3 regions of the Janthinobacterium svalbardense genome follow, and region 1 is predicted to be linked to each of the others. Evidence: predicted binding sites of a transcription regulator. Region 1 holds the regulator's gene; each other region holds the start of a gene.
What was found. Region 1 encodes sigma-54, which starts transcription at its own class of promoters, with help from an activator protein. Its sites were predicted from a motif close to TGGCANGNAANCTGCTTT; they were not measured.

Region 1 (10,314 bases):
CTTGCCGCCCTTGCCCCTGCTGGGACAGTTCGACGCCGCCGTGCATGGCCCCCGTTTTCCGGGCATCGACGCTCCCCTGCGCAGCGTGGCGCTGGTGCCCTTGCTGCGCAACAAGCGCCTGATTGGCAGCCTGAACCTGGCCAGCGGCGACATGACGCGCTTCACGCCTTCGCTGGGCACGGATTTCATCAAGCACATGGCCTCCATCATCGCCATTTGCCTGGAAAACGTGATCAGCAATGAAATGCTGAAATACATCGGCCTGACCGATTCCTTGACGGGCGTCTATAACCGCCGCTATATCGACCGCCGGCTGCTGGAAGAAATCGGCCGCGCGCGGCGCCAGAATTATTGCATTTCGTGTATGTATATCGATATCGACCATTTCAAGCTGGTCAATGACACCTATGGCCACCAGGGCGGCGATGAAGTACTGCGCGAAGTGGCCACGCGCATCCGCACGGAATTGCGCCGTTCCGATGCGCTGGGCCGCTTCGGCGGCGAGGAATTCGTCGTCCTGCTGATCGATGCCGACCTCGACAGCGCGACCTTCGTTGCCGAACGCATCCGCGCCAGCATCGCCAGCACCATGTTTGACTTGCCGGGCAGCGCGCAAGCGTGGGTCAGCGTGTCGATCGGCGTGGCCAGCCTGGAAGCGGACGCGGCACTGCTACCCATCGAAACGGTGGCGCAGCAGCTGGTAGCGCACGCCGACCAGGCCCTGTACCAGGCCAAGGCGGGCGGACGTAACAAGGTCATCAGCTGGCAGGCGCAGATCGGCTGACCAAGATCGGCTGACTATTTCAATAATAATGTTTCGGCTTTGGCCACGGCATCCGCGCTGCCGCGCAGCACGATCACATCGCCGCTGGCCAGCTGCGTCTCGGGCGTGACATCAAGGCGGCCACGGCCGCGGCGGATGGCCGTCACGGTCGCGCCGCAGCCGGCCACGTCGAGCGTGCTCAAGGGCAAGCCCACGCACTGCGCGCCCTCGTTGACGGTGACCGTATGCAGGCGTTCCAGCTCGGCATCGTCGCCCGCATCGCTGGAGCCATGGAAATAACCGCGCAGGGAGGCATAGCGTTCCTCGCGCGCCGCCTGCACCCGGTGCACCACGCGGCGCAGGGGCACGCCCATCATGATCAGCGCGTGCGAGGCGAGCATCAGGCTGCCTTCCATCAATTCCGGCACCACTTCGGCCGCGCCCGCGCTTTTCAGCTGGTCGAGGTCGCTGTCGTCGTGGCTGCGCACGATGACGGGCAAGGTGGGCGCCATGTCGTTGAGTAAATGCAATAACTTCAGTGCCGAGGGGGTATTCGCATAGGTGATCACCACGGCGCTGGCCCGGTAGATGCCGGCCGCCACCAGGCTTTCGCGCCGGCCCGCGTCGCCATACGAGACGTGGGCGCCAGCCAGCTGCGCTTCCTGCACCCGTTCCGGGTCCAGGTCCAGCGCGTGGTACTCGATCTTTTCTTCCGCCAGCAGGGTGGCCAGGCTTTGCCCGCTGCGCCCGAAGCCGGCGATCAGCACGTGTTTCTGCGACGCCATGGTGCGCGTGGCGATCTTGGTCAGCGCCAGCGATTGCATCATCCAGTCGTTGGCCGCCAGCTTCATGACGATGGCGTCGGACTTGGCGATGAGGAAGGGCGCCACCAGCATCGACAGCACCATCGAGGCCAGCACCACCTGCACGACGAACGGATCCATCAGCTTGATGCCGCCCGCCAGGTTCAGCAGCACGAAGCCGAACTCGCCCGCCTGCGCCAGTCCCAGTCCCGTGCGCAAGGCCACGCCGTTGCTGGAGCCGAACAGCCGGGCCAGGCCCGCGATCAGGGCAAATTTCAGCAGCACGGGGCCGCACAGCAGCAGCAAGACCAGCCACCAGTTGTCGAGCACCACGCGGATATTGAGCAGCATGCCGACGGTGATGAAGAACAGGCCCAGCAGCACGTCGCGGAAGGGCTTGATATCCTCTTCCACCTGGTGCTTGAATTCCGTCTCGGAAATGAGCATGCCGGCAACAAACGCCCCCAGGGCCAGCGACAGCCCGGCCCGCTCCGTGATCCAGGCCGCGCCCAGCGTGATCAAGAGCAGGTTGAGCATGAACAATTCCTGCGAGCGGCGCTTGGCGACGATGGTCAGCCAGCCGCGCACCAGCTTCTGGCCGATGAACAACAGCAGAATGAGGACAACCAGGGCCTTGCCGCCCGCCCAGGCCAGGGTTTCGGCCAGATTGTCGGAATCGCGCGTGAGGGCGGGAATCAGGATCAGCAGGGGTACCACGGCCAAGTCCTGGAACAGCAAAATGCCGATGATCTTGCGGCCGTGTTCGCTTTCCAGTTCCAGCCGCTCCGTGAGCATTTTCGAGACGATGGCCGTCGACGACATGGCCAGCGCGCCACCCAGGGCAAACGCGGCTTGCCAGCTCAGGTGGATGTAGGCGGACAGGTAGCGTCCGACGAACCAGCCGAAGACGACGGTGGCGATGATGGTGGTGACCACCTGCGCCATGCCAAGGCCGAAGACGATGCGCCGCATGGCGAGAAACTTGGGAAGCGAGAATTCGAGTCCGATGGAAAACATCAGGAAGACGACGCCGAATTCGGCCAGGGTATGGCTGGCTTCGTTCTCGGCTGCCAGGCCCAGCGCGTGGGGGCCGATGACGATGCCGACGGCCAGGTAGCCCAGCATGGGCGGCAGATGCAACATTCTGAAAGCGACCACGCCCAGCACGGCGCTGCCGAGTAACATCAGGGTCAGTTCAAGCGAGGAAAACATGGGTTGCCCGGTGCGCTCAATGGAAATCGTTGTTTGTTGTGACTGGCAAGTTTTTTGCTTTCCTAATTCGTTTATACTTTGGGCATGAGTGTAACCCATGAAAAAACAATGCTGAAAGCTTTTGATCGAATTGACATGCAAGCGACGACCGAGCGCGCCGTCGCGCTGGCCCGTACCACCTTGCAGATCGAGTCCGACGCCATCGTTGCGCTGCGCGCGCGCCTGGCCACGGACGACAGCGTGGGCCGCGCCGTGGCGATGTTGCTGCAATGCAAGGGGCGTGTCGTCGTCTCCGGCATCGGCAAGTCCGGCCATATCGCGCGCAAGATTGCCGCCACCCTCGCTTCCACCGGCACGCCGGCCCTGTTCGTGCATCCGGCCGAAGCGGCCCATGGCGACCTGGGCATGGTCACCTCGGAAGATGCTTTTATTGCCATATCGTACTCCGGCGAATCGTCGGAACTGATGGCCATCATGCCCGTCGTCAAGCGTATGGGTGGCGTGCTCATTTCCATGACGGGCAAGCCGAACTCCAGTCTGGCCCAGCTGGCCGACGTGCACCTGGATATTTCTGTTGAGAAAGAAGCCTGTCCGCTGAACCTGGCGCCGACGGCCAGCACCACCGTCACCCTGGCGCTGGGCGACGCGATCGCCGTGGCCTTGCTCGACTTGCGCGGCTTCAAGGAAGAAGATTTCGCCCGCTCGCACCCGGGCGGCGCCCTGGGCCGCCGCCTGCTCACGCACGTGCATGACGTCATGCGCAGCGGCGAACGAGTACCGAAGGTGCCCGTGGACGCTTCCTTGCTGCAGGCGCTGGAAGAAATGACGAAGAAGGGCATGGGCATGACGGCCGTCGTCGATGCGGACAACCGCCCCGTGGGCGTGTTTACCGATGGCGACTTGCGCCGCATGTTCGAGCGCGTGCAGGATTTCACGCAAGTGGCGATCCGCGACGTCATGCATGCGCAGCCGCGCAGCATCGCACCCGAGCGCCTGGCCGTCGACGCCGTGGCCGTGATGGAGCAGTTCCGCATCAACCAGATGCTGGTCGTCGATGCCGACGGCAAGCTGGTGGGCGCGCTGCATATCCATGATCTGACGCAAGCGAAGGTGATCTGATGGACAGCGTAGCGGACAACCTGGCGCGCGCAGCCAAGGTCAAACTGATGATCTTTGACGTCGATGGCGTGCTCACCGACGGCAGCCTGCATTTCGGCCCGGATGGCGAGATGATGAAAACGTTTAATGTGTATGATGGCCTGGGCATCAAGCTGCTGCAGGAATCGGGCGTGCAGACGGCCATCATCAGCGCGCGCCGCTCGGCCATCACGGCGCGCCGCGCGCAAGACCTGGGTATTACGCATGTGCACCAGGGCGGTCACGACAAGCTGACGCCGTTTCGCGAGCTGCTGGCGCTGACGGGCTTGACGGAAGAGCAATGCGGCTATATCGGCGACGATGTCATCGATGCGCCCATCCTGCGCCGCGTGGGCTTTGCCGTCAGCGTGCCGGGCGGGCGTCCGGAAGTGCAGGGCCTGGCGCACCATGTGACGCAGGCCGGTGGCGGCCGTGGCGCGGTGCGCGAGATCTGCGAATTCCTGCTGCGCGCCCAGGACAACTATGCGCGCGTCATGGCGCCGTTCCTGGAGTGAGGCGCGCCTTGCCGCCAGTGACATTTGAAAGAGTGAAATCCTATGCGTAAGCCAGGAGGCGCCCATCGCTGGCGCATGATGTTTACCGTGCTGGGGGCAGTTGTCTTTGCGCTGGGCAGCTTCTGGCTGCTGGAAGTGATGAACAAGAATGCCCAGGACATCACGGCCAGCAAGCATCAGGATGAGCCCGACTATTTCATCACCAATTTCAGCCTGGTGCGCATGGACTTGACGGGCAAGCCCAGCTATATCGTGTCGGGCACCAAGCTCACGCATTATCCGCTGGACGATTCTTCCGATATCGACCAGCCTTTCGTGCGCAAGCTCACGCCAGGCATGCCGCCGATGAACATGAATGCGGAACTGGCGCATATCGACCAGGACAATACCCGGCTGCAACTGCACCGCAATGTCGTGATCGACCGCGCGGCCAGTCCGAAGGCGCAGAACCTGACGGTCAAGACGGAAGCGCTGACGGTATTCCCGGACGAGGAAAGAATGGAAACGGACGTGCCTGTCGATATCCTGACGGGCACCTCGCGCCTCAATGGCATCGGCATGAAGGCCAATAACGCCACCGGCGTGGTGGAAGTGCAGAATGCGCTGCGCATGGTCCTCCCGCCGAAACCGCGCCCGGCCGCGGCGGCAAAATGACAGAATGAAACAAGGAAACCATACTATGAAGAACATCTTGCTGTTGACCGTATTTTCTCTGGCCATGATGGGCGTGGCGCATGCCGAGAAGGCCGATTCCGAGAAGGAAGCCGTCATCACGGCACGCAGCGGCCATGTCGATGACGTCAAGCAGATTCGCACCCTGACGGGCGACGTGGTGCTGGTCAAGGGCACCCTGACCATGAAGGCGGGCCGGGCCCTGATCACGGAAGATCCGCAAGGCTACCAGTTCATCACTTTCTGGGCCGATCCCGGCAAGCTGGCCACCTTCCGCCAGAAGCGCGATGGCGCGGGCGACCTGTGGGTGGAAGGCGAAGCGGAGCGCGTGGAATACGACAACAAGACGGAAGTGGTGAAGCTGTTTTCCAGGGCCAAGCTGACGCGCCTGGAAGGCACGAAAGTGACCGACGTGGCCAATGGCGCCTTCATCTCGTATGACAGCCGCAAGGAAGTGTTTGCGATGGAAAATTCCGACAGCGGCACCAGCACCCCGGACGGTGGCAGCGTGCGCATGGTGATCCAGCCGAAGCCCAAGGCACCGGCCACGCCCGCGCCAGGAAAGAAATAATGGACAATACTCGTTGCGGCAGCACCCTGATCGTTCGCGGGCTGCAAAAAACCTATGGCAAGCGGCAAGTCGTGCATGATGTCTCGCTGCAAGTCGAATGCGGCGAAGTGGTGGGTTTGCTGGGCCCGAACGGCGCCGGCAAGACCACCTCGTTCTACATGATCGTCGGTCTGGTGCCGTCCGATGGCGGCACCATCGATATCAGCGGCGTGGATATTTCCCGCCTGCCGATCCACCGCCGCGCGCAGATGGGCCTGTCGTATCTGCCACAGGAAGCGTCCGTCTTCCGCAAGCTGACGGTGGAAGACAATATCCGCGCCGTGCTGGAAATCCAGACCGTCGAAGGCCGTCCCCTGAAGAAGGCCGAGATCGAGGAGCGCCTGGATAAATTGCTGGCCGACTTGCAAATTGAAAAGTTGCGCGAGAACCAGGCGCTGTCCCTGTCGGGCGGCGAGCGGCGCCGTGTGGAAATCGCCCGCGCGCTGGCCACCGACCCGCGTTTCGTGCTGCTCGACGAACCGTTCGCCGGTGTCGACCCCATCGCCGTGATCGAGATCCAGCGCATCGTGCGCTTCTTGAAGGAGCGCAATATCGGCGTGCTGATCACCGACCATAATGTGCGCGAGACGCTGGGTATTTGCGACCGTGCCTACATCATCAACCAGGGCTCGGTGCTGGCGTCGGGACGCCCCGACGACATCATCGCGAACGAGTCGGTACGCCGGGTCTATCTGGGCGAACACTTCCGCATGTGAGCCAATGAAACAATCATTGCAGCTGCGCACTTCGCAGCACCTGGCACTGACGCCGCAGTTGCAGCAATCGATACGCCTGTTGCAATTGTCTACCCTGGAATTACACCAGGAACTAGAGCAACTGCTGACGGACAATCCCTTGCTCGAGCGCCTCGACGATCCGCTCGACCATTCGCTGCGCCTGCTGTCCGACGGGGCCCTGAGTTCCACGGCCGCGCCGGCCGAAGCACCGCCCCAGCCGCCAGGCCAGGATGCGCCCGCGGCGCCGGCCGAAGCAGAAACCTTTGACGGCGAAGCGGGCGACAGCCCGGCCGCCGCGGATGGTGGCGACAGCGACTGGAGCGAGGCGAGCCGGGGCAAGGCGCCCGACGACGAAGATTCGCGTCCGCAATTGGAGGCCCATCACTGCACCCTGCGCGAGCACTTGATGGAGCAGATGCGCGTGACGGTGCTCGAATTGCGCGACCGCGCGCTGGTCGAGCTGATCATCGACGCGCTCGACGACAATGGCTACCTGGAAGAGTCGCTCGACGACATCCTGGCGCGCCTGCCGGAAGAGCTGGAAATCGACGCCGACGAGATGCGTACGGCCTTGTCCCTGCTGCAAAGTTTCGATCCGCCCGGCGTGGGTGCGCGCAACGCGTCCGAATGCCTGGCGCTGCAAATCAAGCGCTTGCCGCACGTCGCCATGGTGACGCGGCGCATGGCCCTCGTCATCGTGGAAAAGCACCTGGCCTGGTTTGCCCAGCGCGATTTCAACAAGCTGAAAAAAGCCCTCGATTGCGACGAGGAAGACTTGCGTGAAGCGCAGACGGTGATTCGCCAGTGCAATCCGCATCCGGGCGCCGTGTTCGCCTCGGATGTGTCCGATTACGTGGTGCCCGATGTCGTCGTCAAGCGCGCGCGCAATGGCTGGCAAGTCACCCTGAACAACGACGTCATGCCGCGCCTGCGCGTCAATGCCATGTACGCCAACTTGCTCAAGCAGGGCAAGGGCGAGGGCGCCATGGGCGCGCAATTGCAGGAAGCCAAGTGGCTGATCAAGAATATGCGCCAGCGTTTCGACACGATCCTGCGTGTGGCGCAGGCGATAGTAGAAAGACAAAAGAACTTTTTCTCGCATGGGGCCGTTGCCATGCGCCCCCTTGTGCTCCGTGAAATAGCTGATACACTGGGTTTACACGAGAGTACTATCTCGCGGGTAACAACCCAAAAGTACATGCTGACCCCGCATGGCATGTTTGAGTTGAAATATTTCTTTGGTAGCCACGTCGCCACCGAAGCGGGGGGCGAAGCATCATCGACGGCGATACGGGCATTGATCGTGCAACTGACAGGAGCAGAAGACCCTAAAAATCCTTTATCCGACAGTAAGATTGCGGACATGCTGGGGGAACAAGGCATGGTGATTGCGCGACGTACTGTTGCCAAATACCGGGAAGCGTTGAAAATTCCGCCAGTGAGCCTGCGTAAGTGTTTGTAAGTTTTTTTCGGTTCCTCTGCGGGCCGGATAGGATGGACCGCACGAACCCGATCATCTTTAGGAGTGTGTATGAATCTCACCATCAGCGGACATCATCTCGAAGTGACACCAGCCATCCGTGAATACGTACAAACGAAGCTGGAGCGCGTGAAACGTCATTTCGATCAAGTTATCGATATCGCCGTGATTCTGACCGTGGATAACCTCAAAGAGAAAGAAAAACGTCAAAAGGCCGAAGTCAACCTGCGTCTGAGTGGCAAAACAGTCTATGTGGAAAGCCTGGCGCACGACCTGTATGCCGCAATCGATACCCTGATCGACAAGCTGGACAGGCAAGTGATGAAGTACAAAACCAAAGTGCAAGGGCACGGTAAAGAGGCGATCAAGCATCTGCCAGACAACTCCGAGGAAGACGCCGTCGTCGCCGTTTAAGGCCACCCGCTTCCAGCAGTTGTGATCAACTAAGGGCGCACATCTTGCGCCCTTTTTTGCGCCCGTACCTGTCGAACGCAATGTTCCCCGCGCAGGCGCTAAAATGTTGGCACTTTCACTTCTTTCCTGCCTGCCATGAGCGACTTCGTCCAGACCTCCATCCGCAACCGCACCGGGCACATCGTGCTCGACCGTCCGAAAGCCTTCAACTCCCTGTCGCTGGAGATGGTGCGCGCCCTGAGTGCCGTCTTGCTGGCCTGGCGCGACGATCCGCAGGTGGACGCCGTCGTGATCCGTTCCAGCAGCGAAAAAGCCCTGTGCGCCGGTGGCGATATCCGTTTCTTTTATGATGCGGGCCTGGCTACGCCGCAAGGCGGCAGTGCATTGCTGGAAGATTTCTTTACGGAAGAATACGCCTTAAATCATGTCATTCATTTCTACCCGAAACCGTATATCGCCGTGATGGATGGCGTGGTCATGGGTGGCGGCATGGGCGTGGCGCAAGCCGGGCCCGGCAATCGCTTGCGCATCGTCACGGGCCGCACGCGCATGGCCATGCCGGAAGTCAATATCGGCTTGTTCCCGGACGTGGGTGGCAGTTATTTTCTGTCCCGCCTGGCCGGCCAGCTGGGCCTGTACCTGGGCTTGACGGGCTTGACGATCAACGCGGCCGATGCCCTGTACACGGGGCTGGCCGATGTCTATCTGCCCGAGGCGCAGATGGGGGCGCTGCTGGCGCTGTTCGAATCGACGCCGGGCGAGGCCTTGCCGGTGGCCATCAAGGCGCTGGCGGCACCGTTCCAGGCCGAGGCGGGGGCTTCTCCTTTGGCCACGGCGCGCGCGGCGCTGGACCGCCATTTCGGCGCCCCTTCCGTGGCCGCCATCATGGCCTCGCTGGCGCAGGACGACAGCGCGTTCGCAGGCAAGGCGCTGGCGGCCATGCGTTTGCGTTCGCCGCTGATGATGTCGGTTACCATGGAATTGCTGCAGCGCGGTGCCCACCTGGGCGTGGCCGACTGCCTGCGCCTGGAGCGCAGCGTGGTGCGCCACAATTTCGCGCATGGCGAAGTGCTGGAAGGCGTGCGCGCGCTGGTGGTCGACAAGGACAATGCGCCACGCTGGAACCCCGCCAGCCTGGACCAGGTCGATGCAGCCATGGTGGCGCGGTTCTTTGCGCCCGTCTGGCCGGCCACGGCGCATCCGCTGCGCCACCTCAACTGATTAAGCGCGCTCGCGGTGGCGCAGCACGACTCTTTCGTTGGGGCCGAAGTATTGCGCCAGCCGTTCCGCCATGTACACGGAGCGGTGCTGGCCGCCCGTGCAACCGAGCGCCACCGTCAGGTAGCTGCGGTTGTCGGATTTGAATGATGGCAACCATTTCTCGATGAAGGCGCGGATGTCGGCCAGCAGTTCCAGCGCGCTCGGTTGCGCGTCGAGGAAGGCGATCACGGGCGCATCGCGTCCGTCGAGCGGACGCAGCGCGAGGTCGTAATAGGGATTCGGCAAGGCCCGCACATCGAAGACGAAATCGGCGTCCAGCGGCACGCCCAGCTTGAAGGCGAACGATTCGAAGAACAGGGTCAGCGGCGCGCGTTCGGAGGCGACGATATCCTTGATCCAGGCGCGCAATTTATTGGCGCTCAGTTCCGAGGTATCGATCACATGGCCCAGCTGTTCGATGGTCGACAGGCGCTCGCGTTCTTCCGAGATGCATTCGATCAGGGTACGGCGGCTGGCGGGGTTCTGGTTCGGACGCAATTCGTGCGACAGCGGATGGCTGCGCCGCGTTTCCGAGAAGCGCGCCACCAGCGAATGCGTGGTGGCCGTGAGGAACATCACCTTGACGTCGTGCCCCTGGTCGCGCAGCAGGGCCACATTGTGCGGCAGGCTGGCCAGCGACTCGGCGCTGCGCGCATCGACGGCGACGGCCAGTTGCGGTGTGCCTTCGTCGAGCAAGGTTTGCACCAGGCT
Region 2 (10,314 bases), 2.8 Mb from region 1:
CTCATCCAAAGCTGAGAGAACTGCTACATGCACCGCGATTTTTCCGAAGTGAATGCTAAGGGCGAAGTACTGATCGTTGAAGATACGCCGGCTTCGCTCAAGCTGTTGAGCGATTTGCTGGGCGGCGCCGGCTATGCGGTACGCCAGGCGCCGAACGGTGAACTGGCCCTGTGGACGGCCCAGGCGCGCCCGCCGGAGCTGATCCTGCTCGACGTGCGCATGCCGGGCCTCGACGGCTTTGAAGTCTGCCGCCGCCTGAAGGAGATACCGTCCCTGCGCCAGGTGCCGGTGATTTTCCTGTCGGCCCAGTACGATACGGACGACAAGGTGCGCGGCTTTGCGCTGGGCGCCGTCGATTTCATCGCCAAGCCCTTCCAGGCCGAGGAAATCCTCGCCCGCACCGACGCGCACGTGCGCCTGGCGCGGGCGCAGCTGCAGCTGGCGCAGGAGCGCGCCAATCTGGAGCGGCGCGTGGCCGAACGCACGGCGGAACTGGAGCAGGTGGCCAGCACCCTGGCGCGCGAAGTGCAGATCCGCCGCGCCAATGAAGAATTGCTGCGCCTGTCCGGCCAAGTCTTCGAAGCCACCCAGGACGCCATCCTGATCACCGATCCGGCCGGCACCATCGTCACGGCCAATCCCGCCTTTACACGCATCACCGGCTATGCGGCGCAGGAAGTGGTGGGCACGGACATCATGCGCCTGCATGCCGGACACACGGGCGAAGCGGTGTTGCAGGCCCTGCGCCAGGGCTTGCGCAGCAGCGGCTGCTGGTCGGGTGAAGTACAAACGCGGCGCAAGAGCGGCGACACCTATCCCTGTCTGCTCAGCGCCTCCACCGTGCACGGGCCCGATGGCGCCGTCGTTAACTACATCGGCGTCTTCCTCGATATCAGCGAGCGCAAGGCCGAGCAGCACTTGATCGATTTCCTCTCCTACCACGACGCGCTGACGGGTTTGCCGAACCGCGTGCTGCTGCGCGAACGTTTTGAACAGGCGCGCGCCAACGCCCTGCGCGACAGCCAGCAAGTGGTGCTGATGTGTCTGGACCTGGACCGCTTCAAGAACATCAACGATTCGCACGGCCAGGCGGTGGGCGACAAGGCGCTGCAAGTGGTGGCGCGTTTCCTCTCCGGCTGCGTGCGCGAGGGTGACACGGTGGTGCGCCAGGGCGGCGACGAATTCCAGATCCTGCTGCAGGACGATGCCCTGCTGGGCCGCACGCTGGCGCTGGCGCAAACCATTCTGGCCGGCTTGCGCGAAGAGCTCAATGTCGGTGGCGAGCGCCTGGCGCTGACCACCAGCATCGGCATCGCCATGTGCCCGGCCGATGGCGACAGCCTCGATGACGTGCTGCGCCACGCTGACACGGCCCTGGTGCGCGCCAAGGAAATGGGGCGCGACCATTACGCCTTCTTCACGGAGCGCATGGGCAGCGATATCCGCGCCCGCCTGGCCATGCAGCAGCAGCTGCGCGGCGCCATCTGCCGCGATGAATTCGCAGTGCACTACCAGCCGCAGATGTGCTTGCGCACGGGCGCCTTGCTGGGCGCGGAAGCCCTGCTGCGCTGGGAGAACCCGGTGCTGGGCAAGGTGTCGCCCGGCCTGTTCATCGCGCTAGCCGAGGAGTACGGCTTGATCACGGCCATCGGCGAATGGGTGCTGGAAAGCGTCTGCGCGCAGATCCGCGCCTGGCACGACGCAGGCCTGGGCAGCATCAAGGTGGCCGTCAACCTGTCCGGTAAACAGTTCGCGCAGGATCGCACGGTGCCTTTCGTCGAGGCGGTATTGCGTAAATACGGCATCGCACCCGCCTGCCTCGGCATCGAGATCACGGAAAGCACGGTGATGGGCGACCCGGACAAGGCGGTGGCGGCGCTGACGCGCCTGAAGGATATCGGCGTGGGTATTTCGCTCGACGACTTCGGCACAGGCTATTCCAGCCTGGGCTACCTGAAGCGTTTTCCCATCGATGTGCTGAAGATCGACAAATCCTTCGTCGACGACGTCACCACCAGCAGCAGCGACGCGGCCATCGCCCGTTCCGTCATCTCGCTGGCACATAACCTGGACATGCGCGTCATCGCCGAAGGCGTGGAAACGCGCGAACAGGTGGACTTCCTGACGGAACACGGCTGCGACGAAATGCAGGGCTATTATTTCAGCCGACCCCTGGCTGCCGCACCATTCACGGCCTTGCTGCGCGAACGGCGCTCCCTGGCCGTGGCCTGAGCATACACGCCGCGGTGCGGCTGCTGCACCATGCCGGTGCATTCGCAGCAGCGCGGTGCAGGATGCTCACTTTTCCATCCCCTGACGCTGGCACATATCCTGCTTAGGTAATCGCTTATTTACGCGATTGCCCCGCATGCCAGACAGTACCCATCCAGCCATGTCTTCACAGCCCAGCGCACACGGCGCCTGGCAGGCGCATTTGCGCCTGGGCTTTGCGCTGCACGATGGCGTCAGCCGCCTGGTCGAGCGCACGCATAGCGGCCCTTTGCGCGTGCAAAAGCCCCTGTATCCGGAAGGCGATGCCGTCTGCCACGCCATCATCATCCATCCGCCAGGCGGCGTGGTGGGCGGCGACCAGCTGGCCGTCGACGCCACGGTGGGCACAGGCGCGCATGCCTTGCTGACCTCGCCGGGCGCCGCCAAGTGGTACCGCGCGAATGGCCACGTCTCGGGTCAGCACATCGTGCTGCGCGCCGGTAGCGGCGCCGCCATCGAGTGGCTGCCGCAGGAAAGCATTTTCTTCGACCAGGCTTGCGTGCACCTGCGCCATGAAGTGGAACTGGCGCAGGACGCCAGCTATATCGGCTGCGACATCGTCTGCCTGGGGCGCAGCGCCTCGGGCGAAGTTTTCAACACGGGCAGCATCAGCCAGCAGGTGCAGATCCGCCGTGGCGGCAAGCTGCTGTGGTGGGAGCAGGGCGTGCTGGCGGGAGGCGGCGCCTTGATGGCCAGTCCCCTGGGGCTGGCTGGCCACACGGTATGCGCCACCCTGATCGCCGTCGGCACACCCGTTTCTCCATCCGTACTGGCAGCCGTGCGCGAGATCGCCGTGCCGGCTGGCGCCGTGTTTGGCGCCACGCACATGAAAGCGCTGGTGGTGGTGCGCCTGCTGTGCGGCGACAGCGAGGCGTCGCGCACGATCATGCTGGCCGCCTGGCTGCTGCTGCGCCCCGCCATGCTGGGACGCGACGCCGTCGTGCCCCGCAGTTGGAACACATAAGAACAGGAAAGACAAGGAAAACCATGGACCTGACTCCCCGAGAAAAAGACAAGCTGCTCATTTTTACGGCCGCGCTGCTGGCCGAACGGCGCCTGGCGCGCGGCTTGAAATTGAATTATCCGGAAGCGGTGGCCCTGATCAGCGCTGCCATCATGGAAGGCGCGCGCGATGGCAAGTCGGTGGCGCAGCTGATGTCGGACGGTACCAAGATACTCTCGCGCGCCGACGTCATGGACGGCATCGCCGAGATGATCCCCGATATCCAGGTGGAAGCGACCTTCCCCGATGGCAGCAAGCTGGTGACCGTGCACCATCCGATACCGTAAGCACACAAGCGACATTGACAGGAGCCCCTCATGACCCCAGGTGAATACAAATTGGAAGAAGGCGAAATCAGCTTGAATGCCGGGCGCGCCACGGCCACCGTGGTGGTGGCCAACCGGGGCGACCGTCCGATCCAGGTGGGCTCGCACTTTCACTTTTTTGAAGTCAATCCGGCGCTGGCCTTCGAGCGCTGGCGCGCCTACGGCATGCGCCTCAATATCACGGCCGGCACGGCCGTGCGCTTCGAACCGGGCCAGCAGCGCACGGTGGAACTGGTGGCGCTGGCGGGCGAACGCAAGGTCTACGGCTTCAATGGTGCAGTGATGGGCGACCTGCAAGACACTCCACCGGGAAAGGATTGAGATGGCCAGCATTCCCCGCAGCGCGTATGCCGAAATGTTCGGCCCCACCAAGGGCGACCGCATCCGCCTGGCCGACACGGAATTGTTCATCGAGATCGAGCATGACTACGCGATCTACGGCGAAGAAGTGAAATTCGGCGGCGGCAAGGTGATCCGCGACGGCATGGGCCAGTCGCAGCGCTGCGCGGCCGAGGTGATGGACACCGTCATCACGAATGCCGTCATCCTCGACCACTGGGGCATCGTGAAAGCCGATATCGGCCTGAAAAACGGGCTGATTTTCGGCATCGGCAAGGCGGGCAACCCCGACATCCAGCCTGGCGTGACCTTGCCCATCGGCGGCGCCACCGAGATCATCGCCGGCGAGGGCCTGATCGTCACGGCTGGCGGCGTCGACACGCACATCCACTTCATCTGTCCGCAGCAGATAGAGGAAGCGTTGATGAGCGGCGTGACCACCATGCTGGGCGGCGGCACGGGACCGGCCGTGGGCACGGCCGCGACCACCTGCACGCCGGGGCCATGGCATTTGCACGCCATGCTGGCGGCCGCCGACGCCTTCCCGATGAACCTGGGCTTCATGGGGAAAGGTAACGTCAGCCTGCCGCTACCGCTGGAAGAACAGGTGCGCGCGGGTGCCATCGGCCTGAAACTGCACGAGGACTGGGGCAGCACGCCGGCCGCCATCGACAACTGCCTGTCCGTCGCGGACCGCATGGACGTGCAGGTGGCGCTGCACAGCGACACCCTCAACGAGGGCGGCTTTCTGGAGCACACCCTGGCCGCCTTCAAGGACCGCACCATCCACACCTTTCACACGGAAGGGGCGGGCGGCGGCCATGCGCCCGACATCATCGCCGCCGTGGGACAGGCCAACGTGCTGCCGTCGTCGACCAACCCGACGCGCCCGTTTACCGTCAACACGCTCGACGAGCACCTGGACATGCTGATGGTGTGCCACCACCTGGACCCGGCGATTGCCGAAGACGTGGCGTTTGCCGAGTCGCGCATCCGCCGCGAAACCATCGCCGCCGAAGACATTTTGCACGACATCGGCGCCATCTCGATGATGTCGTCCGACTCGCAAGCCATGGGCCGCGTGGGTGAAGTGATCATGCGCACCTGGCAGACGGCGCACAAGATGAAGGTGCAGCGGGGGCCGCTGGCGCCCGACACGGCGCGCAGCGACAATTTCCGCGCCAAGCGCTACATTGCCAAGTACACGATCAACCCGGCCATCACGCATGGCATTGCGCACGTGGTCGGTTCCATCGAGGCGGGCAAGATCGCCGACCTCGTGCTGTGGAAGCCGGCTTTTTTCGGCGTCAAGCCGTCGATGATTTTAAAGGGCGGCATGATCGCCGCCGCGCAGATGGGCGACCCGAACGCCTCGATTCCCACGCCGCAGCCCGTGCATTACCGCATGATGTTCGGCGCCTTCGGCGGCGGCCTGAAAAAGTCGTTCACCTTTGTCTCGCAGGCGGCCTACGACCTCGATATCGGCCATCAGCTGAAGCTGAACAAATCCGTCATCGCCGTGAAAAACATGCGCGGCTTGCGCAAGCACGACATGATCCATAACAGCGCCACGCCGCACATGGAAGTGGACCCGGAAACCTACGCCGTGCGCGCCGACGGCCAGCTGCTGGTGTGCGAGGCGGCGGCCGTGCTGCCCATGGCGCAGCGCTATTTTCTATTTTAAGCAGGAGACAAGCATGCTCACATTGCATACCAAACTGGGACCTGGCGATGAACGTACGCCGTTTGCCCAACTTGTGTTGCCCTACGACCAGCGCGAAAAATGCCGGCTGCGCGCCGTGCTGTCGAATGGCGACGAGGTGGCCGTGTTCACCGTGCGCGGCACGGTGCTGCGCGACGGCGAGCGCATGACGGGGCCGGAAGGGCAGGTGGTGCAGATCGTCGCCGCGCGCGAACCGACCTACCTGGTACGCTGCGCCGATGCGCACACCCTGCTGCGCTGCGCTTTCCACCTGGGGAATCGCCACACGCAGGCGCAGGTGGGCGAGGGCTTTCTGCGCATCCGCAAAGACCCCGTTTTAAAAGAGATGCTGCAAGGCTTGCAGGCGACCGTGGCGGAGGAAAGCGCGCCGTTCGAACCGGAGGCGGGCGCGTATGGCGGCGGCCATGGCCACCACGATGGCCACGGCCCGCATTTGCTGGCGCCCGTGCCGCTGCGGCAGAAAATCCACCGTCCCGGCGATGTGCCAGGCGCCGCATGATGCAGGCGTCGGCCCTGCTGCATCTGCTGCAGTTCGCCAGCCCGGCCTTGCCGATCGGCGCCTACAGCTATTCGCAGGGGCTGGAAGCGGCGCTCGAATCTGGCCTGGTGCACGACGCGGCCACGGCGCGCGCGTGGATCGCCCAGCATCTGACCTTGGTGGTGGCGCGCTGGGAAGCGCCTCTGTGCTGGCGCTTGATGCAGGCGTTTGCAGCGCAGGATCTGTGCGCCGTGCAGCGCTGGAGCGAGCGTTTCATCGCTTCGCGCGACACGGCGGAATTTCGCGCCGAAACCATCCAGATGGGGTATTCCTTGACCAAATTGCTGGCCGAGCTGGGCGTGGCCGACGGCGTGCTGATCGACATGCTGCAGGGGCAGCCGGAAGTCGCGCTGCCCACCGCCTATGCCTGCGCCGTGGTGGCGCTGGCGATTCCGCGCGAAGAGGCGCTGCTGGCCATGCTGTTCGCCTGGGCGGAAAACCAGGTGCTCGTCTGCGTGAAATCCGTGCCGCTGGGGCAGGTGGCGGGCCAGCGTTTGCTGCTGTCGCTGCGCCCGGAGCTGGAAGCGGCGGCGCTGACGGCGCAAACCTTGCAAGACGACGAGATGGGCAACTGGGCGCCCGGCCTGTCGCTGCTGTCGATGCGGCACGAAGTGCAGTACAGCCGCCTGTACCGTTCCTGAACTATTCAATGAGAGAGCAAACATGACATCGATTACCTCCAATCCCCTGCGCGTGGGCATCGGCGGCCCGGTCGGCTCGGGCAAGACGGCCCTGTGCGAAATGCTGTGCAAGGGCATGCGCGAGCGCTACGACATGGCCGTCATCACGAATGACATCTACACCAAGGAAGACATGGAAATCCTGCTGCGCGCGGACGCCTTGCCGGCCGAGCGCCTGATGGGCGTGGAAACGGGCGGCTGCCCGCACACGGCGATTCGCGAAGACGCGTCGATCAACCTGGAAGCGATTGCGCGCATGCAGGCAGATTTTCCGCATCTCGACTTGATCCTGGTCGAATCGGGCGGCGACAACCTGGCCGCTACCTTCAGTCCGGAACTGTCGGACCTGACGATTTACGTGATCGACGTGGCGGGCGGCGAAAAAATCCCGCGCAAGGGCGGGCCCGGCATCACGCGCTCCGATTTGCTCATTATCAACAAGACGGACCTGGCGCCGTATGTGGGTGCCAATCTCGACGTGATGGCGCAGGACGCCAAGCGCATGCGCGGCGAGCGCCCCTTCGTGTTTACCAACTTGCGCAGCGGCGACGGCGTGCAGGTGGTCATCGATTTTATCCGCGAGCAAGGTTTGCTCGATCAACCAGGCAAGGAGCTGCAATGAGCGCAAGACTGATGACAAAAACGGCCGCCGTGGCGGCGCTGTGCCTGCTGGCTTTACCTGCGATGGCCCACCCCGGCCATGGCGACAGCGTCGGCTTCCTGGCCGGCTTCGCCCATCCGTTCACGGGCATCGACCACTTGCTGGCCATGCTGGGCGTGGGCCTCTGGGGCGGCCAGCAGCGCCGCAGCCTGGCCCAGCCCGCCACTTTCCTCGGCATGATGCTGCTCGGCGCGCTGGCCGGCATGGCGGGCTTGACGGTGCCCGGTCTGGAAACGGGTATCGCCGCCACGGTGGCCCTGGTGGGGCTGGCCATCGCGCTGGCGCTGGCGCTGCCGAACTGGCTCGGCATGCTGCTCGTGGGTGTGTTTGCGCTGGCGCATGGCAATGCGCATGGCCAGGAATTGCCGGCTGCATCGGCCGCGTGCGGCTTCCTGCTGGCTTCGGCCACGCTGCTGTGTACGGGACGTTGCGCCGGCCAGGTGCTGGCCGGGCGCGTGCTGCGCGTGGCCGGCGTGGCCTTGACGGCCGCCGGCGTGGTGCTGATGGGCGTGAACTAAGCGCCGGGGCGCTTGTCGGACAGCACGATGGGCGCCGCCTTTTCCGGGTGCAAGCCCTGATGGCCCGCATACACGGCGGCAATCGCGGCCATGTCGGCCTCCTTGTCGCCCGTCAAGTAGATATGGTCGACGACGCCCAGCACCTTGTTCGGGTAGTCGATATACACCAGCAACAGCGGCACCTTGGCGGCCAGGGCCAGGTGATAAAAGCCGCTCTTCCAGTTCGGACGGTAGCTGCGCGTCGCTTCCGGCGTGATGGCCAGCCAGTACCAGTCGGCGGCCAGCATGCGCTCGGCCTGGCGTTGAATCGTGCCGCTGGTGGTGCTGCGGTCGACGGGTTCGCCGCCCAGGTAGCGCAGCACCTTGCCCATCGGGCCGCGGAACAGGGTATCCTTGGCCAGCCAGTGGAACGGCAGCGACAGCGCCCATTTGCCGAACAGGCCCACCATGAAATCCCAGTTCGACGTGTGCGGGTAGACGACGACGATGCCGCGCGGCCCCGGCAGGGGACGGAAGCGCATGCGCCAGCCAAACAGCCGCAGCACGCGCAATGCGCAGCGCTGGTGCCAGGTCGGCAAGTCGCCCGCTTGTACAAATAAATCGTCCATTGATACCCTTCAGTGACACTGTTTTTAATCGGATGGCGCTGCTGGCCATTTTCCTTGAAGCAAAAATTCTGCGCAGGCATTCTATACGGGGCTGGCGGTGGCGACAAGCAGCCGAGGCCGCTATCCATGCGGTGTCGGGCCGGCTGTTGCTGCTATTTTAACGATGCTTTGCCACTGTGGCGGGCACTAAATGCACACAATGTGGTCAAACCTTGATGCAGCATTGATCCACCCGACAGGGAGCCATGGCATGAAAAACAGTATCGAGGATGGTTGTGGGGAGCATGTCCGAACGGACAAAGTGATGGCCGAGCTCGTCGAGCGTGGCGTGGCGTTTCATCACGCCCTGGGGCGGACGGTGGCGACAGCTTACTTGCGTGAGCACGCTGTGCCGGCCGAAGTGATACGCCGTGTGTTCAGCAGCGTGCAGGCGCGCCGTCCGGCCCGGCCGGCCCGGCGCCGATGGCGCTGAAGGGCAGGCAACAGCGACGACGTGCCGCTGCTGTCGTCCGCAGTGCTGGTTAAGCTTGTGCCGCCAGTGCAGGGTAATCCGTGTAGCCGGCCGCATCGGGTGCGTACAGGGTGTCCGGGTTCAGGGGATTCAAGGGCGCGTCACTGTGCAGGCGGATGGGCAGGTCGGGATTGGCGATGAACCACAGGCCGAAGGCGACGGCATCGGCTTCGCCCTTGGCCAGCAGGGCTTCGGCCGCCGCCTTGTCCATTTTTTCGTTGGCAATGTACACGCCGCCAAATTCCTGTTTCAGGTACGGGCCCAGGCGGTCTTCACCGAGCGCTTCGCGTGCGCAGATGAAGGCGATGCCGCGCTTGCCCAGCTCGCGTGCCACATAGCCGAAGGTGGCGCGCGGGTCGGAGTCGCCCATGTCGTGCGCATCGCGGCGCGGCGCCAAATGCATGCCCACCTTGTCGGCGCCCCATACCTCGATGCACGCATCGGTCACTTCCAGCATCAGGCGGGCACGGTTTTCAATCGAACCGCCGTAGTTGTCGGTGCGCAAGTTAGTGCTGTCTTGCAGGAACTGGTCGAGCAAATAACCATTCGCGCCGTGGATTTCCACGCCGTCGAAACCGGCTTTTTTCGCATTCTCGGCACCCAGGCGGTAGGCCGCCACGATGCCGGGAATCTCTTCCGTATCGAGCGCGCGCGGCGTGACGAATTCCTGTTGCGGGCGCAGCAGGCTGACATGGCCGGCCGGCTTGACGGCGCTGGGCGCCACGGGCAAGTCTCCGTCGAGGAAAACGGGCGCGGAAATGCGGCCCACATGCCATAGTTGCAGCACGATCAGGCCGCCCGCGTCATGCACGGCCTTGGTGATGTGTTTCCAGCCTTCCACCTGTTCCTCGGACCAGATGCCCGGCGTGTCCGCATAGCCCACGCCCTGCGGCGTGACGGCCGTCGCTTCCGAGATGATCATGCCGGCCGAAGCGCGCTGCGTGTAGTACTCGGCCATCAGGGCGTTGGGTACGCGGCCCGGATTGCCGGCGCGCGAACGCGTCAGCGGCGCCATGATGATGCGGTTTTTCAGTTGCAGGCTGCCAATGGTGATGGGGTTAAATAAAGTTGCCATGATTGCTATCTTTCCTGTCGAGAGTGCCGCGGACGGCGATATGGAAGGGGCTACGGTTACA
Region 3 (10,314 bases), 2.6 Mb from region 1:
AGTTGCCGTGTGGATACTCAATGCATAGTCTAGCGGCGCTGCTCCGGATGCAGCAGCACGCGCTCGATCAGTTCCGGGGCGACATTGTATGACTTCAGGTATTCCAGCGCACACAAGGTACTGAAGGCGGCCTGCACGGCGATGCCCAGATTGACGATGTCGCACATCTTTTGATCGACCCGGGCATGCGGCACCACGGTTTTGACGGGCATATGCAGCGTTTCTGTGGAATTAAGCATGATGAACAACTCCTGCGAAGGGGAACGGAGGGAGGGAGACGGCGTAGCGCTACGAACCGCACCCGCGCTGACAGGAACAGTGGTCGTGCTGCCGATAAAGTATTGCTGATAAACTCACGATGTCAATGGCAGGGAAACATGAGCCACAGTTTTTTTCTTGCAGGCACAACTGGAGCCGAAAGCGATGGACAAGCGCAATCGGCCACGGCGATAATCAGCCATGCCCTCATCCCCCCTTGCCGCCCTCCCGCCCGACCTGCCCCGTCCGCAACCGGCCTCGCTGGCCGACCTGTGCTTCTCGTTCACCTGGCTGGCCTTGCAGGGGTTCGGCGGCGTGCTGGCCGTGATCCAGCGCGAAATGGTCGAGCGCAAGCGCTGGCTGACGCAGGAAGAATTTCTGGAAGACTGGGCCGTGGCGCAAATCATGCCCGGACCGAATGTCGTCAACCTGTCGCTGATGGTGGGCGGGCGCTATTTCGGCTTGCGCGGCGCGCTGGCGGCGCTGGCCGGCATGCTGGCCGTACCCCTCGTCATCGTGCTGCTGCTCGGTGTGCTGTACACGCGCTTTGGCGACAACCCGCAGATGGCGGGCGCCTTGCGCGGCATGGCCGCCGTGTCGGCCGGCATGATCGCCGCCACGGGCGTGAAACTGGCGACCGCGCTGATCAAGCATCCGCTGCCCCTGTGGCTGACCTTGTCCATCTGCGCGCTGGGCGTGCTGATGGTGGCCGTGCTGCGCTGGCCCCTGCTGTACATCCTGCTGGGCCTGGGCGGCATCGGCTGCCTGCTGACGTATCGAAAGCTGTCCGCATGAATCCGCCACTGCAACTGGTGCTGAGCACGGGCGACTGGCTGAACCTGTTCGGCCACTACCTGATGCTGTCGCTGATGTCGATCGGCGGCGCCATCTCCACCACCTCCGAAATGCACCGCTTCCTCGTCGAGCAGCATGGCTGGCTGACGCAGGCGCAATTCAATGAATCGATTGCCATCGCGCAAGCCGCGCCCGGCCCGAACGTGCTGTTCGTCGCCCTGATGGGCTGGAACGTGGGCATGAATGCGGGCAGCTACACAGCCGCGTACCTGGGCGTGCTGGTGACCATGGTGGGCATCATGCTGCCCAGCACCACCCTCACCTACGTGGCAGCCCAGTGGGGCTACCGCAACCGCGACCTGCGCCCCGTGCGTGCCTTCAAGCAAGGCATGGCGCCCATCGTCGTCGCCCTGCTGATTTCCACGGGCATGATTTTGGGCGGCGCCAATCACGACCTCCGCACGGACTGGCCCCTGTGGAGCCTGTCCATCGTGGCCAGCCTGATCATCTGGCGCACGAAGATCCATTTGTTGTGGCTGCTGGCGGCCGGCGCCGTACTGGGCTGGCTGCAGCTGGTGTAAGCTACACGGCCAGGTGCCGCTTCACATCGTCACCATCCATCTGTTCCGCCGTGCCGCTGGCCACCACACTGCCGCGCGACAGCACGATGAAGTCGTCGGCCAGTTCGCGGGCAAAATCAAAATACTGTTCGCACAGCACGATGGCCATGTCGCCACGCTGCTTCAACAAGGCAATGACACGGCCAATATCCTTGATGACGGAAGGCTGAATGCCTTCCGTGGGCTCGTCGAAGATGATCAATTGCGGTTCGGCCAGCAGCGCGCGGGCGATGGCCAACTGCTGCTGTTGCCCACCCGACAAATCGCCGCCACGCCGCTGCAGCATCTCTTTTAATACCGGAAACAACTCATACACGTGGGGATCGATGCGCGAGGCTTGCCTGCCCCGCTTCACCGCCATACCCATCAGCAAGTTTTCCTCGACCGTCAGGCGCGCAAAGATGTCGCGCCCCTGCGGTACGTAGGCGATGCCCAGCTTTGCCCGCGAATGCGGCGCCAGCTTCGTGATGTCGCGCCCGTTAAAGGCCACCGTGCCCTGCGCCACGGGCAGCACGCCCATCAGACATTTCAACAAGGTCGTCTTGCCCACGCCATTCCTGCCCAGCAAGGCCAGACACTCGCCCTTGCGCGCCGACAGGTTGATGCCGCGCAAGGTGTGCGAGGAGCCATAGTATTGATTTAACTGTTGCACTTCGAGCATGGTTACCTCCCCAGATAGACTTCGATGACCCGCTCGTCGGCTTGCACTTCGTCCATGCGGCCCTGCGCCAGCACGGCACCTTCATGCAGCACGGTGACGATGCCTTGCTGGGCAATGTCCGTGACGAAACCCATGTCGTGTTCGACTACCATGATCGAATGCTTGCCGCGCAATTCATTGAGCAACTCCGCCGTGCGCGCCGTTTCCGCGTCCGACATGCCGGCCACCGGTTCGTCCAACAGGATCAGCTGCGGCTCCTGCATCAAGAGCATGCCGATTTCCAGCCACTGCTTTTGCCCGTGCGACAGCAAGCCAGCTGGCCGCGCCTCGTGGCCGTTGAGGCGGATCAAACGCAATATGGCTTCGATCTTGCCTGCCTGCTCCGACGTGAGGCGGGCAAACAGGGTGGGCGCCACGCGCTTGTCCATCTTCATGGCCAGTTCCAGGTTATCGAACACCGTGTGCTGCTCGAACACGGTAGGGCGCTGGAACTTGCGGCCGATGCCCGCGTGGGCGATTTGCGCTTCCGTCATCGTCGCCAGATTCATGGTCTGGCCGAACCAGGCCGTGCCGGACGTGGGCCGCGTCTTGCCCGTAATGACGTCCATCATCGTCGTCTTGCCCGCCCCGTTAGGGCCGATGATGCAGCGCAACTCGCCCACGGAAATATCGAGGCTCAGCTTGTTAATCGCCTTGAAGCCGTCGAACGACACGCTGATGTCTTCCAGATACAAAATGGCGCCATGCGTCGTATCGACGCCCTCGCCTTTCACGCGCGAATACGTGGGGCCAGCTTCGGCGCTGGCCATGCCGGGCAACATGCGGATGCTCATGCAGCCTCCTCTGCCACGACGGGCTTGCGTTTGAGCTTGCTCAACACACCCAGCATGCCTTGCTGCATGAACAGCGTGACGACGATGAACAGCAGGCCCAGCGCGAACAGCCACAGCTCCGGCAAGGCCGCCGTGAACCAGCTTTTCAAGCCGTTGACGGTGAAGGCGCCCACAATCGGGCCTAGCAGGGTGCCGCGCCCGCCGACGGCCACCCACACGACCATTTCGATGGAGTTGGCGGGCGACATTTCGGACGGATTGATGATGCCCACCTGCGGCACGTACAGGGCACCGGCGATGCCGCACAGCACGGCGGATAAGGTCCACACGAACAGCTTGAACCACAGCGGGTTGTAGCCAAGAAACATCAGCCGCGCCTCGCTGTCGCGCACGCCCTGCAGCACCCGGCCCAATTTCGAGCGGACGATGGCGCGCGCGCCCACCAGCGCCGCCAGCAGGAAGGCCAGGGTCAGCAGGAACAGCACGGCCCGGGTAGCAGGCGCCGTGACGCTATGGCCGAGGATGGTCTTGAAATCCGTGAAACCGTTGTTGCCGCCAAAGCCGGTGTCATTCCGGAAGAACAAGAGCATGAACGCATACGTCATCGCTTGCGTGATGATAGAAAAATACACGCCCTTGATGCGCGAGCGAAACGCAAAGTAACCGAAGACAAAAGCCAGCACGCCCGGCACCAGCACGACGAGGGCCATGCAGTACCAGAAATGTTCGGTAAATGCCCAGTACCACGGGTAAGTTTTCCAGTCGAGAAACACCATGAAGTCGGGCAAGCTGCTGTGGTACTGGCCCTGGTCGCCGATGGCGCGCATCAGATACATGCCGTGCGCATATGCGCCCAGGGCAAAGAACACGCCGTGCCCCAGCGACAGGATGCCCGTGTAGCCCCAGACGAGGTCCAGCGCCAGCGCGGCCAGCGCGTAGCACATGAACTTGCCCACCAGCGCCACCGTATAGGCGGACACGTGCAGCGCATGCCCTTCGGCAAACGCCAGGTTAAAAATCGGCAACAGTGCCGCCAGCACCGTGCATGCGGCAATGGCCAGCCAGACGGGCCGCGTAAACAGGCCCTGCTTTATCGGATAGGAGGTAGTCATTCGACGCTGCGTCCCTTCATGGCAAACAGGCCCTGCGGCCGGCGCTGGATGAAAATGATGATGAATACGAGAATGGCGATCTTCGCCAGCACGGCGCCCGCCACCGGTTCGAGGAATTTGTTCACTTCGCCCAGGCCCAGCGCGGCGATCACGGTGCCGGCCAGCTGGCCCACGCCGCCCAGCACCACCACCATGAAGGAGTCGACGATATAGCTTTGGCCCAGGTCCGGCCCCACATTGCCTAGCTGCGACAGCGCTACGCCGCCCAGTCCCGCGATGCCGGAACCGAGGCCGAAAGTCAGCATGTCGACCTTGCCCGTGGCCACGCCCACGCAATCGGCCATGCGGCGGTTTTGCGTCACGGCCCGCACGAACAGGCCCAGCCGAGTTTTGTTGAGGATCACCCACACGGCCACCACCACGACGACGGCAAAGCCGATGATGGCCAGGCGGTTGTACGGCAGCACCAGGCCGCCCAGCACGCTGACGCCGCCCGACATCCAGGCGGGATTGGCCACTTCCACGTTTTGCGCACCGAAGATCGTACGCACCGTCTGCATCAGGATCAGGCTGATGCCCCAGGTGGCCAGCAGGGTTTCCAGCGGCCGCCCGTACAGCCAGCGGATCACCGTGCGTTCCAGCACCACGCCCACCAGGCCGGCGACGAAGAAAGCGGCCGGCAGCGCGGCCAGCAGGTACGCCTCCTGCATGCCGGGCAGGTAGGTACGGAAAAACAGCTGGCACAGATACGTCGTGTAAGCGCCTATCATCAGCAATTCGCCATGCGCCATGTTGATGATGCCCATCAAGCCGAAGGTGATGGCCAGGCCCAGCGCGGCCAGCAGCAGCACGCTTCCCAGGGAAATGCCGTAGAACACATTGCCGGCAAATTCCATGCGCGACACTCTTCCCTTGATCTGGCGCATGGTCTCGATGGCGGCCAGCTGCACAGTCTCGTCGGGCTCCCCCCCTTTCTCCAGCATGGCTTGCAGCACGGGCAACAAGCGCGCATCGCTGCTCCCGGCCAGGTCCTGCACGGCGGCCTTGCGCGTGGCGGCGTCCGGCGCATGCAGGTTGGCGCTGGCGATCAGCACTTGCAAGATCTGTTTGATGTCAGCATCGTTTTCCCGTGCCAGCGCCGTACGGATCAGGGGTATTTGCGCGGGATCGACCGCCTTTTGCAAGGCTTGCGCGGCCGCCAGCCGTACCGTTCGTTCCGGCGCCAGCAACTGCAAGCCCGACAGCGCCCCCGCCACGGCCGCGCGCAAGCGGTTGTTGACCATCACGCCGTCGATGCCGTCGGGCAGCGGCACGTTCTGGCCGCTTGCCGGGTCATATGCATGTTCACCGTCGACGACATACACCTTGCCATCGGGCGCGGCATACAAGGCATCGTCCTGCAAGGCTTGCAGAACCTTGGCGGCCTCGGGCGTGGCCAGGGCGGCGATCTGGGCGACGGCAGCGACTCTGGTATCGGGGTCGTCGCCGGATAGCGGTTTGAGCAATTCTGGAGGGATGGCGGCCTGCGCGAACGGTGGTAGCAGGCACAGTAATAACAAAATACGACGTAGCAGACGCATGCGGAAAGACCTCTCATCGTTACTTCAGCCCAAGCGAAAATCTGGGGTCAGACCCGTCGGGTCTGACCCCGGCCTTTCTGCCGCTAACTCATAACTTCTGCTTGCCCTCATTGCCCTTGATAAACGGGCTCCACGGCTGGGCGCGGATCGGTTCCTTGGTTTTCCACACGACATTGAATTGCCCATCGGCCTTGATCTCGCCGATCATCACGGGCTTGTGCAAGTGGTGGTTCGTTGCATCCATGGTGAGGGTGAAGCCCGATGGTGCTTTCATGCTCTGGCCAGCCATGGCGGCGATCACCTTGTCCGTGTCCGTCGACTTGGCCTTTTCCACCGCTTGCGCCCACATGTGGATGCCCACATAGGTCGCTTCCATGGGGTCGTTCGTCACGACGGAACCCGCGTTCGGCAACTTTTGCGCCACCGCATACGTTTTCCACTGCTTGATGAAAGCCGTATTCACGGGATTCTTGACGGATTCAAAATAATTCCAGGCCGCCAGGTGACCGAGCAGCGGCTTGGTATCGATGCCGCGCAGCTCTTCCTCACCCACGGAAAACGCGACGACGGGTACATCCGTGGCTTTCAAGCCCGCATTGCCCAGCTCCTTGTAGAACGGCACGTTGGAATCGCCATTGATGGTGGAAATGACGGCCGTCTTGCCGCCCGTGGAAAACTTCTTGATGTTGGCGACGATGGTTTGATAGTCGGCGTGGCCGAACGGCGTGTAGACCTCGCTGATGTCGCTATCCTTGACCCCTTTGCTTTTCAGGAAGGCGCGCAAGATCTTGTTGGTGGTGCGCGGATACACATAGTCCGTACCCAGCAGCACGAAACGCTTGGCGCCGCCGCCATCCTTGCTCATCAGGTATTCCACCGCCGGGATCGCCTGCTGGTTCGGCGCGGCGCCCGTATAAAACACATTCTTTTCCAGCTCCTCGCCCTCGTATTGCACGGGGTAAAACAGCAGGCTGTTGAGTTCCTTGAAGACGGGTAAAACCGACTTGCGCGACACGGATGTCCAGCAGCCGAACACGACAGCTACTTTATCCTGCGCCACCAGTTGCCGCGCTTTTTCCGCGAACAGGGGCCAGTTCGACGCGGGATCGACCACCACGGCTTCCAGCTTCTTGCCCAGCACGCCACCCTTGGCATTGATCTCGGCGATCGTCATCAGCGCCACATCCTTGAGCGACGTTTCGGAAATGGCCATGGTGCCCGACAGGGAGTGCAAGATGCCCACCTTGATGGTGTCGGCGGCCAAGGCTGCCTGCATGTAAGTGGACGTGGCCAGGGCGAATGCGCCGGCGGCGGCCGCTTTCAGGATGATGCGTCGTGACATGGGGACTCCTGTGAATGATTCGTGGGGGACGGACTGGGACTACGATGTTGTTAAAGCAGAATGCATGCCAGCGCCGGCAGGCGTCCGCCATGGTGCACGCGACCAGCGCCGCACGAAAAAAAACCTGGCTGCACAAGGACTGTGCAGCCAGGTTTCAAATTGCCGTAAAAAGGTGCGCGGCAGACTTTAATCCTTGCGCGGTGTTCCTCTCAGGCGGCGCCAGCCCTTGCGTCCCAGCGGGAACAGCAGCACGAAAGCGATCAGCCACGGCAGGATATACGCCATGGCCGTGATGGCGTTGGCCACGCCTTCCGACAGGTTTTCCGTGAAGTTACCCAGCGCCCGCTTGACGGGACGCCAGAACGACTGCTTGCCTTCGGCGCTGATGGCCACGTTCAGCAAGTCCGTGTCGATGCGCTGCATCAATAGCGCATTGGCCGCCGTCGCCTGCTCCAGTTCCACTTGCACGGTGGCCAGTTCCTTGGTCACCTTGATCAAGGCATCGACGTTCGCGCCCGAGAGCTTTTCCAGGTCCTGCAATTGCGCCTGGTACTGCTTGAGCATCTCCAGGCGTTTCTTGCTGTCGAGCACGGGGCGCCCCAGGTCTTCCACCTTGGTGCCCTGGCTGGTGACGTCGCCGCCGGCCGCGACCAGCGCGACGAGCTTTTTGATGCCGGCCGGCTTGGCGCGCATGCTGATGCGCGCGTGCACGTAGCGGCCGCCGTCGATGCTGGAATCGAGCAGCAAGCAGCCGTTTTCCGTGTCGGCCTTGCAGGCGGCGACCACTTTTTCATACAGGGGCCGTACTTGCGCCTCATTCGTATCGACGCTGACATTGTGTTCATAGGCAAGAAACTCGCTGCCCTTTTCCTTGCCATCGAGACGCGCAGCGCTGGACTGGCCCGCGCTCTCGCCCTTGCCGCCGCAACCGGCCAGCAGCATCAGACCGAACAGACATATGGATAAATTTTTCATGATTTCTTTCTGGGGATTATCATGGCAACAAGGTCAGGCGAAAAGTTAATGCGCGATTCTAGTCGAAACGGCACGAAATCGAGCGTTTCCTTGCGCAGGAACAAAGAAAATCCATGCGTCAGGCTGGCTGCGCCGGGGCCGGCGGCTTTGGCGGCGGCCCGGTAGCTGGTATCATGCGGGCAAACGCAGCCGGCCCGATATGTACGACGGGCCCGGCACATGCACTACCCTGCGAAGCGGCCCCGCCACCCGGCGCGCCGCCGACGCCACCCTACAGATCAGAGAAACGAGTTCCTATGAGCACACCATCGTCCCACCCATCGTTCTGGCGCCGCGTCCCGCTGGCTTTCGGCGCCTTCTTCAGCACCCTGTCGGACGCCGCCTATGCGGCCCGCGTGGAAAAACTGTCCTTGCCCGAGGTGGCGCCGGTGGCCCCTGCTCCTGCGCCTGCCCCCGTGCCAACGCCGGCCGCCGCGCCCGTCATATTAAAAGAAGCCACGCCGGACGCCGCCCTGCAATTGCTGGCCCTGCTGCAACGCGAAGCGCGATTGATCGATTTCACCCAGGAAAACTTGGGCAGCCATGCCGATGCCGACATTGGCGCGGCCGCCCGCGTGGTGCACGAAGGCTGCGCCAAGGTCATGCGCGAGTATTTCACCATCGAGGCCGTGCGCCAGGAAGCCGAGGGCAGCCGCATCGTGCTCCACGATGGTTTTGATTCCGCGCAAGTACGCCTGACGGGCAACGTCGTCGGCTCGGCGCCATTCACGGGCACCCTGAGCCACCGCGGCTGGCGCGCTTCGAGCGTGCGCCTGCCGAAACTGAGCGGGCAGCACGACGCCGCCATCCTGGCCCCGGCCGAGGTGGAACTGTGAACGATACCATCAACCCTGGCCCGCGCTACGCCATCGGCATCGACCTGGGCACCACCCACAGCGCCCTGTCGTATGTGAACCTGGTCGAGAGCGACGGCGAAAAGTCCAGCCACGGCGTGCTGAAAGTGCCGCAACTGTCGGCGCCAGGCACGGTAGAAGAATTGTCGCTGCTGCCATCGTTCGTGTATCTGCCGCACGCCGACGAAGTGACGGCGGGCGACCTGGCCCTGCCCTGGGTCACCGAGGAAGCCGAAGCGCCGTTCGTCGTCGGCGAAATGGCCCGCAGCCGGGGCGCCACCACGCCCATCCGTCTGGTCTCCAGTGCGAAAAGCTGGCTGTGCCACCCGGGCGTGGACCGCCGCGCGGCGATTTTGCCGAATGACGCGCCGGCCGAAGTGGCGCGCATTTCACCGATCACGGCCGCCACGCGCTACCTGACGCACTTGCGCCAGGCCTGGGACAACGCCCACCCGCAAGCGCCGTTCGCGCAGCAGGAAATCACCGTCACCATCCCCGCCTCGTTCGATCCGGCCGCGCGCGAGCTGACGATGGAAGCGGCGCAGGCGGCCGGCTACACCTCGCTGACCCTGCTGGAAGAGCCGCAGGCAGCCCTGTACAGCTGGATCCAGACCAGCGAAGGACGCTGGCGCAAGGAAGTCAAGCCGGGCGACATCATTTTAGTCGTCGACGTGGGCGGCGGCACCAGCGACTTTTCGCTGATCGCCGTGCTGGAACGCGATGGCGTGCTGGAACCGCACCGCGTGGCCGTTGGTGAACACATCCTGCTTGGTGGCGACAATATGGATCTGGCGCTGGCCCACCTGGTGGCCCGTAAGCTGGCCGTCAACGGCACGCAGCTGGACGCCTGGCAAATGCGCGCGCTCACTTACGGCTGCCGCAGCGCCAAGGAAAGCCTGCTGGCCGACAGCGGCCTCGATGTGGCACCGATCGTCGTGCCGAGCCGCGGCTCGAAACTGATCGGCGGCTCCATCCGCACGGAACTGACGCGCGCCGAAGTGTCCACCTTCATTCTCGACGGCTTCTTCCCGCAAGTGGAAGCATCGAGCCGCCCTGCCGTGCGCACGCGCGCCGGCCTGACGCAACTGGGCTTGCCATATGCGCAGGACGCGGCCATCACGCGCCACCTGGCGGCGTTTTTGGGCCGGCAAGTGGCGGCAACCAGCGAACTGGAAGGCTTTGCGGGCCGCCAGTCGCAAGATGCCAGCTTCTTGCACCCGACGGCCGTGCTGTTCAACGGCGGCG

Region 2: the regulator sigma-54 is predicted to act here: its motif matches at 2,321-2,338, upstream of CNX70_RS19120 (urease accessory protein UreD).
Region 3: the regulator sigma-54 is predicted to act here: its motif matches at 7,254-7,271, upstream of urtA (urea ABC transporter substrate-binding protein).

What each region holds. Positions count from the first base shown of each region.
Region 1 covers NZ_CP023422.1:839,032-849,345, forward strand. Annotated here, with positions in the region: gene CNX70_RS03645 (GGDEF domain-containing protein) at 1-784, shown strand, start outside; gene CNX70_RS03650 (monovalent cation:proton antiporter family protein) at 799-2,778, opposite strand; gene CNX70_RS03655 (KpsF/GutQ family sugar-phosphate isomerase) at 2,863-3,897, shown strand; gene CNX70_RS03660 (KdsC family phosphatase) at 3,897-4,430, shown strand; gene lptC (LPS export ABC transporter periplasmic protein LptC) at 4,473-5,084, shown strand; gene lptA (lipopolysaccharide transport periplasmic protein LptA) at 5,110-5,673, shown strand; gene lptB (LPS export ABC transporter ATP-binding protein) at 5,673-6,428, shown strand; gene CNX70_RS03680 (RNA polymerase factor sigma-54) at 6,433-7,911, shown strand; gene hpf (ribosome hibernation-promoting factor, HPF/YfiA family) at 7,981-8,343, shown strand; gene CNX70_RS03690 (enoyl-CoA hydratase/isomerase family protein) at 8,479-9,564, shown strand; gene rapZ (RNase adapter RapZ) at 9,565-10,314, opposite strand, start outside.
Region 2 covers NZ_CP023422.1:4,331,895-4,342,208, reverse strand. Annotated here, with positions in the region: gene CNX70_RS19125 (EAL domain-containing response regulator) at 28-2,232, shown strand; gene CNX70_RS19120 (urease accessory protein UreD) at 2,393-3,235, shown strand; gene CNX70_RS19115 (urease subunit gamma) at 3,259-3,561, shown strand; gene CNX70_RS19110 (urease subunit beta) at 3,592-3,921, shown strand; gene ureC (urease subunit alpha) at 3,923-5,623, shown strand; gene ureE (urease accessory protein UreE) at 5,637-6,161, shown strand; gene CNX70_RS19095 (urease accessory protein UreF) at 6,161-6,841, shown strand; gene ureG (urease accessory protein UreG) at 6,864-7,502, shown strand; gene CNX70_RS19085 (HupE/UreJ family protein) at 7,499-8,059, shown strand; gene CNX70_RS19080 (1-acyl-sn-glycerol-3-phosphate acyltransferase) at 8,056-8,667, opposite strand; gene CNX70_RS19075 (hypothetical protein) at 8,918-9,139, shown strand; gene CNX70_RS19070 (alkene reductase) at 9,189-10,253, opposite strand; gene CNX70_RS19065 (ArsR/SmtB family transcription factor) at 10,310-10,314, opposite strand, start outside.
Region 3 covers NZ_CP023422.1:4,471,258-4,481,571, forward strand. Annotated here, with positions in the region: gene CNX70_RS19695 (hypothetical protein) at 30-239, opposite strand; gene CNX70_RS19700 (chromate transporter) at 460-1,053, shown strand; gene CNX70_RS19705 (chromate transporter) at 1,050-1,634, shown strand; gene urtE (urea ABC transporter ATP-binding subunit UrtE) at 1,636-2,334, opposite strand; gene urtD (urea ABC transporter ATP-binding protein UrtD) at 2,337-3,167, opposite strand; gene urtC (urea ABC transporter permease subunit UrtC) at 3,164-4,279, opposite strand; gene urtB (urea ABC transporter permease subunit UrtB) at 4,276-5,859, opposite strand; gene urtA (urea ABC transporter substrate-binding protein) at 5,948-7,201, opposite strand; gene CNX70_RS19735 (DUF4349 domain-containing protein) at 7,388-8,176, opposite strand; gene CNX70_RS19740 (DUF2760 domain-containing protein) at 8,473-9,051, shown strand; gene CNX70_RS19745 (Hsp70 family protein) at 9,048-10,314, shown strand, end outside.